Linked DNA regions of Diaphorobacter ruginosibacter. The main gene of each other region encodes a partner of the protein of the gene in region 2 in a complex. Links are inferred from orthologs where the notes say so. Each region holds a gene or a part of one and is shown on either strand. Other genes may lie near its edges. The genes, in order: H9K76_RS17565 and pnp.

Region 1 (4,022 bases), 2.7 Mb from region 2 along the record:
GAGTCGGGCACGAACTGCGGCAGCGTATGGGGCAGGTCGGCGGGAAGCGGCGTGTCGTAGTCGAGCGATTTGGCGGGGGAGAGGAGGAACAGCATGAAAGGGATTCTCGCTCGCAAATGAAGACGGCCCGGGAATGGGCCGTTCGGGGGTAGTGTCTCCTGCCATGCCCGGCCTGCCGCAAGGCGGCTCCGGGCAGGGCAGTGCAGCGGCTTACTGCTGCTGTTGCTGCTGTTGTTCCTGCAGCTCGAACGGCAGGGGCATGCGGGCCAGGTCGCGGCGGGTTTCCACCAGCACCAGAGGGCCTTCGTCGAACACCACGACCGGCGGCCGTTCGCGCGGCACATGGACCGGCTTGGGCTCGGCTGCGATGGCGGCCTGAACGACGGCGATCTTCTCGGCGTCGGAGTTCACCCACTGCAGGCCCGACGCGGATGCCAGCTCGTGCAGCGAACGCAGCGGCAGTTCATAGCTGCCGACGCGTGGCATGCCGCCAGCCGGGACGTCGTCCTGGGTTGCCTGGGTTGTCGGTGCGACCGCCTGGGCCGCGGGAACCACGATGGCTTCGGCGGACGGGCTCACCACCACGACGCTGGGCTCTGCTGCTGCCGGTGCCGCAACGGCCTTCGGCGTGGCTGGCGCGACAGGTGCGGCGGGAACTGCTTCCTGCGGCGTCACGGCGACAGCGGTCGTCGTGCTCTGCGAGAAGTAGCTGCGGCGTGCGGGCTGCGCTTCGCCTTCCGTGCTGCTGTCCGCGGCTTCGGCGGTGGTCGCTGCGAAGGCGGTGCTCGATTCGGCGACCACGACACCTGCTGCGTCGGCCACGGTCTCCGCTGCATTGCCGTTGGCGTCCATGCCTTCGGCGTTGCCTCCGTTGCGGCCACGGCGGTCACGGCCGTAGCGGTCGCGGGAGCGGCGCTCGCGGCGTTCGCCTTCTGCCTGGGGCTGCTGACCGGTTGCATCCGGCACATTGCCTTCGGCACCGCTGTTCAGCGACAGGTCGATGTCGGGCATCGGCAGCAGCGGGGCGCTGTCGCCGGCGGGTGCCGCGGCGTTCGCATCGATGGTGCGCGGTGCGCGTTCACGGCGCTCGCCACGTTCACCGCGCTGGCCGCGTTCGCCACGTTCACGGCGTTCGCGCTGCGGACGATCCGCCGAGGCGTCATCTGCCGGGTTCTGGGCCGGCGCCGACGCATCCACTACCGGGATGTTGTTGCCGTTCTGGCGTGCCTCGTTGTTGCGATCGCGGCCGTTGCGCTGTTCGCGGCGGGCCTCGCCGTCATTGCGTTCGGTGCGCTCGCCACGGTCGTTGCGGCGTTCGCCGCCACGCTGTTCGCCGTCACGCGCCTGGCGACCTTCGCCGCCGCGGTCATTGCGCTCGTTGCGGCGGCCGTTGCGGCCCTCGCCTCGACCCTCGTTGCGGTTTTCGCCCGTGGCACCGGCATCGCGGCCACCTTCGCTGCGGTTGCCATCACGGCCGCCGCGGCGGCGGTCGTTGTTGCCACGGCCTTCACGGCGTGGCTCGCGCGTCTCCGCGGCGGGTGTCGCAGCCGGTGCCGCCACGGGTGCGGGCGCCGCAGGCGCTGCCGACGGGCCGAAACCGAACAGGCTCTTGAGCCAGGCGATGAAGCCCATCTCGGGCGGACGGGCAGGTGCCACGGTCGGCGTGGGTGCGGGAGCCGGGGCTGCGCTGGCGTTGCCGCGTGGTTGCTGCTGGCCGTTGGCGCGCGCGGCTGCTCGGGCTGCCGCATCGGGACGCGGCTCGACCTGCGGTGCGGGCGCGTCCGGCAGGATGCCCTTGATCACCGGAGTCTGCTTGTTGGTGGGCTCCTGCGAGCGGCGCGTCACCTTGGTCTGGTCTTCGGTTTCCTCGACGAGCTGGTAGCTGGCCTGCAGGTCTTCCAGGCGCGGGTCGTCGTGTTTCAGTCGCTCGAGCTTGTAGTGCGGCGTATCGAGCGACTTGTTCGGGATCATCATCACGTTCACGCGCTGCTTGAGCTCGATCTTCGCGATCTCGGTGCGCTTCTCGTTGAGGAGGAACGAGGCCACTTCCACCGGTACCTGGCAGTGCACGGCGGCGGTGTTGTCCTTCATGGACTCTTCCTGGATGATGCGCAGGATCTGCAGCGCCGAGCTTTCGGTGTCGCGGATATGGCCGGAGCCGCCGCAGCGCGGGCAGTTGATGTGCGCGCCTTCGGACAGTGCCGGCTTCAGGCGCTGGCGGCTCATCTCCATGAGGCCGAACTTGCTGATCGAGCCGAACTGCACGCGTGCGCGGTCCTGGCGCAGCGCGTCGCGCAGGCGGTTCTCCACCTCGCGGCGGTTCTTCGACTCTTCCATGTCGATGAAGTCGATGACGATCAGGCCGCCCAGGTCGCGCAGGCGCATCTGGCGGGCCACTTCGTCGGCGGCTTCGAGGTTGGTGCGGGTGGCGGTCTCCTCGATGTCGCCGCCCTTGATGGCGCGGGCCGAGTTCACGTCCACGGACACCAGCGCCTCGGTGTGGTCGATCACGATCGCGCCGCCCGAGGGCAGCGTCACGGTGCGGGAATAGGCCGACTCGATCTGGTGCTCGATCTGGAAGCGGCTGAACAGCGGAGCGTCATCGCGGTAGCGCTTGACGCGGCTCGCATGCTCGGGCATCACGTGCGACATGAACTGATGCGCCTGTTCGTAGATCTCGTCCGTGTCGATCAGGATGTCGCCGATGTCGGTGTTGAAGTAGTCGCGCATCGCGCGGATCACCAGGCTCGATTCCTGGTAGATCAGGAAGGCGCCCTTGCCGGCCTTGGCGGCGTCGTCGACGGCCTTCCAGAGTTTGAGCAGGAAGTTCAGGTCCCATTGCAGCTCGGGCGCCGTGCGGCCGATACCGGCGGTGCGCGCGATGATGGACATGCCCTTGGGGTATTCGAGCTGGTCCATCGCCTCCTTGAGTTCGGCGCGATCTTCGCCCTCGATGCGGCGCGAGACGCCACCGCCGCGCGGGTTGTTGGGCATCAGCACCACGTAGCGGCCCGCCAGCGAGATGAAGGTGGTGAGGGCAGCGCCCTTGTTGCCGCGCTCTTCCTTTTCGACCTGGACGATCAGTTCCTGGCCTTCACGGATCGCGTCCTGGATCTTGGCCTGGCTGGGCGAGACGCCCTCTGCAAAGTATTGCTTGGAGATTTCCTTGAACGGCAGGAAACCGTGGCGGTCCTCGCCGTAGTCGACGAAGCAGGCTTCGAGGGAGGGCTCGACGCGGGTGACCACCGCCTTGTAGATATTGCCCTTGCGTTGTTCGCGTCCCTCGATCTCGATCTCGTAGTCCAGCAGCTTCTGGCCGTCGACGATGGCCAGGCGGCGCTCTTCCGGCTGCGTGGCGTTGATGAGCATCCGTTTCATGATGCGTTTCCTTCTCGTTGTTGTATGCGGGCCGACGCGCTGCGCTTTTCGCAGCGGCTCGTCCCGCCAAAGTTCCATGACAAAGACAGGCTCACCTGGAGCCGCTGATGCCTGGCCAACGCAGAGAAACGAAAGGAATTGCCGAATGCCTACGGCTGATGAGTCAATGTGATGTCAATGACTGGCTCATCAGGCGCAAGGGCGGGGCATGGATGAAGGCGAAGCGGATGACGCACTGCCTGGGCTTGAAGAAAACAGCCTTCGGCACGACCCGCGTGGAAGTTCGCGGCGCGAGCGATGCCAGTGCAGGAGGCTTGCGCCCCTGCAGCAGTGACATGATCCAGGCCGTGAAAAACCACATATTTGTTATCGCTTTGTCCGCTGGTCCCGGCGTCAGACAATTTCTCGGCCCAGGACCAACTCAAGATTCCGTATTCAGTGTTTCAATGTGTTAGCCACTGGAGTCCGACGGCTACAACAGATCAATAACCTGCAAGTTTTGCGCGTAGGACGCCTATGGGCATCAACCATACTGCGCGACTTGCCGGGCTGGGTGGACTAAACTCCAGACAAATCAACCACTTACACATTCGTCGCGCAGGTGAAACACATTATAGAGGGCAAACCGGCAAAACAGGCCGCCC
Region 2 (3,264 bases):
GGCCGGTGCTGCAGGTGGGGGAAGTGCAGTCAGTTATAATCGTTGGGTTTTGCATGGTGCAAGACGCACGCCGCTGACCCTTCCAGCCAGTGGCGCAAGTAATTACAGGATTCTGGTGCTATTGATTCAATAGCGTTCTCGAATCCCATACCAAGGAAAAAATCATGATCGCATCGACAGTCAAGGCTGAAGTCGTCAAGGCCAATGCCCGTTCCGCAAACGACACTGGTAGCCCGGAAGTGCAAGTTGCACTGCTGACAGCTCGCATCAACGAACTGACTCCCCACTTCAAGCAACACGCCAAGGACCACCACGGTCGCCGCGGCCTGCTGCGCATGGTGAGCCGTCGTCGCAAGCTGCTGGACTACCTGAAGTCCAAGGACGCAGAACGTTACACCGCGCTGATCGCCAAGCTGGGCCTGCGCAAGTAATCGTACCGGCATGGAAAAACGCCTGGGTTAGCACGCTAGCTCAGGCGTTTTTTACTTCGGAGTTGCAATAAAGAGCGAAGCTGTGTCATTCCAATGGCCTTGCGCACCGGCGCGAAAGGGCAGGTCCACTGGAATGGCATCGTGTTCTGAATTGCTCTCCATCCCTTGCAGAGGTTGATGCTTCTGCTATCGAAACAAAAGAATGGAGTTCATTCAATGACCATGTTCAACAAAGTGACCAAGAGCTTCCAGTGGGGCGACAAGACCGTCGTCATGGAAACGGGTGAAATTGCACGTCAGGCCTCCGGCGCCGTGCTCGTCAACATCGACGATACCGTGGTGCTGGCCACCGTCGTGGGTTCCAAGAGCGCCAAGGCCGGCCAGGATTTCTTCCCGCTGACCGTCGACTACATCGAGAAGACATACGCCGCAGGCAAGATCCCCGGCAGCTTCTTCAAGCGCGAGGCCAAGCCCAGCGAACTCGAAACGCTGACCAGCCGCCTGATCGACCGTCCGATCCGTCCGCTGTTCCCCGAAGGCTTCTACAACGAAGTGCATGTGGTCATCCACACCATTTCGCTGAATCCCGAAGTCGATGCCGACATCGCCGCCATGATCGCCGTGTCGGCAGCGCTGTCGATCTCCGGTATTCCGTTCAACGGCCCGATTGGTGCAGCCCGCGTGGGTTACATCAATGGCGAGTACGTGCTGAACCCGGGCCAGACCGCCCGCAAGAACTCGCAGATGGACCTGGTGGTGGCCGGTACCGAGGCCGCCGTGCTGATGGTGGAGTCCGAGGCCGAGCAACTGCCTGAGGAAGTGATGCTGGGCGCCGTGGTGTTTGGCCACGAGCAAGGCAAGATCGCCATCAACGCAATCCACGAACTGGTGCGCGATGCCGGCAAGCCCGTGTGGGACTGGAAGGCTCCCGCGAAGGATGAGGCCTTCATCGCCAAGGTCACCCAACTGGCCGAAGACAAGCTGCGCGCGGCCTACCAGATCCGCTCCAAGCAGGCCCGTACACAGGCCCTGCGCGAAGCATCGGCTTCCGTGCTGGAGTCGCTCAAGTCCGAAGGCACCGATTTCGACGCCGTGAAGGTGGAAGGGCTGCTGTTCGAGATCGAATCGAAGATCGTCCGCAGCCAGATCCTGGCTGGCGAACCGCGCATCGACGGCCGCGATACCCGCACCGTGCGCCCCATCGAAATCCGCAATTCCGTGCTGCCGCGCACCCACGGCTCCGCGCTGTTCACGCGTGGCGAAACCCAGGCGCTGGTGGTGTCCACGCTGGGCACCGAGCGTGATGCACAGCGCATCGACGCGCTGGCCGGCGAGTTCGAAGACCGTTTCATCTTCCACTACAACATGCCTCCCTTCGCGACCGGTGAAGTGGGTCGCATGGGCTCGACCAAGCGCCGCGAAATCGGCCACGGCCGTCTGGCCAAGCGTGCCCTGGTGGCCTGCCTGCCCACCAAGGAGGAGTTCCCCTACACCATCCGCGTGGTGTCGGAAATCACCGAGTCGAACGGCTCGTCTTCCATGGCTTCGGTCTGCGGTGGCTGCCTGTCGCTGATGGACGCGGGTGTGCCGATGAAGGCGCACGTGGCCGGTATCGCGATGGGCCTGATCAAGGAAGACAACCGCTTCGCCGTGCTGACCGACATCCTGGGTGACGAGGATCACCTGGGCGACATGGACTTCAAGGTGGCCGGCACGACCAACGGCATCACCGCGCTGCAGATGGATATCAAGATCCAGGGCATCACCAAGGAAATCATGCAGGTCGCCCTGGCTCAGGCCAAGGAAGCGCGCATGCACATCCTGGGCAAGATGCAGGAAGCCATGGGCGAGGCCAAGACCGAAGTGTCGAACTTCGCTCCCAAGCTCTACACCATGAAGATCAATCCCGAGAAGATCCGTGACGTGATCGGCAAGGGCGGCGCCACCATCCGCGCGTTGACCGAAGAGACCGGCACGCAGATCAACATCGAGGAAGACGGCACCATCACCATCGCCGCAACCGATGGCGCGAAGGCTGACGAGGCAAAGCGCCGCATCGAGGAAATCACCGCTGAAGTGGAAATCGGCAAGGTCTACGAAGGCCCGGTCACCAAGATCCTGGACTTCGGCGCGCTGATCAACCTGCTGCCCGGCAAGGATGGCCTGCTGCACATCTCCCAGATCGCCCACGAGCGCGTGGAGAAGGTGTCCGACTACCTGACGGAAGGCCAGATCGTGAAGGTCAAGGTGCTCGAGACCGACGAGAAGGGCCGCGTGAAGCTGTCCATGAAGGCGCTGCTGGATCGCCCTGCTGGTGACAGCGGACGCCCCGCACCGCAGGAACGTGGCGAGCGCGGTGAGCGTGGCGAACGCCGCGAGCGTCGCGACGACCGTGGCGAGCGTCGCAGCAACGAAGACCGCGACCAGCAGCAACAACAGCAGCAGCAATAAGCTGCGCTGGCGCATGCCGCCAGTCTTCGGGCTGGCGGCAGTTTTCGTTTTTGGATGCAACCTTGGATCGTGGTAGGGATGACGTCGACAATGCGTGCCGTGGAGATCGCGGTTTTTGGACCGCCGCAAGGCTTGAAGATCTGTGAACGCCCCGTGCCCCAGCCGGGCAAGGGCGAGGTGTTGGTCCGCGTGCGTGCAAGTGGGATCAACCGTCCGGACGTGCTGCAGCGCAAGGGCAGCTACGCGCCGCCGGCGGGGGTATCCGATTTGCCCGGGCTGGAGATTGCAGGCGTCGTCGAGGCCGGAGATGCCGAGGCCATGCAGGCGGCGGGTATCCGGGTCGGTGATCGCGTCTGCGCACTGGTGGCGGGTGGCGGGTATG

Evidence for each region.
Region 1: the proteins of pnp (region 2) and H9K76_RS17565 are in contact, whole or in part, in a cryo-EM structure (PDB 9QH0), measured with the Escherichia coli proteins. The link is inferred for Diaphorobacter ruginosibacter from one-to-one orthologs.

The regions. Positions count from the first base shown.
Region 1 is NZ_CP060714.1:3,854,771-3,858,792, reverse strand. Bases 11-3,720 are described here. They hold H9K76_RS17565 (Rne/Rng family ribonuclease), read right to left. Parts: upstream 3,379-3,720; coding sequence 211-3,378; downstream 11-210. Other genes in these bases: H9K76_RS17560 (hypothetical protein), read left to right, coding at 3,486-3,720; yaaA (peroxide stress protein YaaA), read right to left, coding at 11-95. Outside these bases: more of yaaA, read right to left, coding at 1-10; more of H9K76_RS17560, read left to right, coding at 3,721-3,833; H9K76_RS17555 (RluA family pseudouridine synthase), read left to right, coding at 3,980-4,022. UniProt on the Escherichia coli protein: Endoribonuclease that plays a central role in RNA processing and decay. Required for the maturation of 5S and 16S rRNAs and the majority of tRNAs. Also involved in the degradation of most mRNAs.
Region 2 is NZ_CP060714.1:1,196,179-1,199,442, forward strand. Bases 313-3,264 are described here. They hold pnp (polyribonucleotide nucleotidyltransferase), read left to right. Parts: upstream 313-647; coding sequence 648-2,882; downstream 2,883-3,264. Other genes in these bases: rpsO (30S ribosomal protein S15), read left to right, coding at 313-431; H9K76_RS05485 (NAD(P)H-quinone oxidoreductase), read left to right, coding at 2,961-3,264. In the rest of the region: more of rpsO, read left to right, coding at 165-312. UniProt on the Escherichia coli protein: Involved in mRNA degradation. Catalyzes the phosphorolysis of single-stranded polyribonucleotides processively in the 3'- to 5'-direction. Also involved, along with RNase II, in tRNA processing.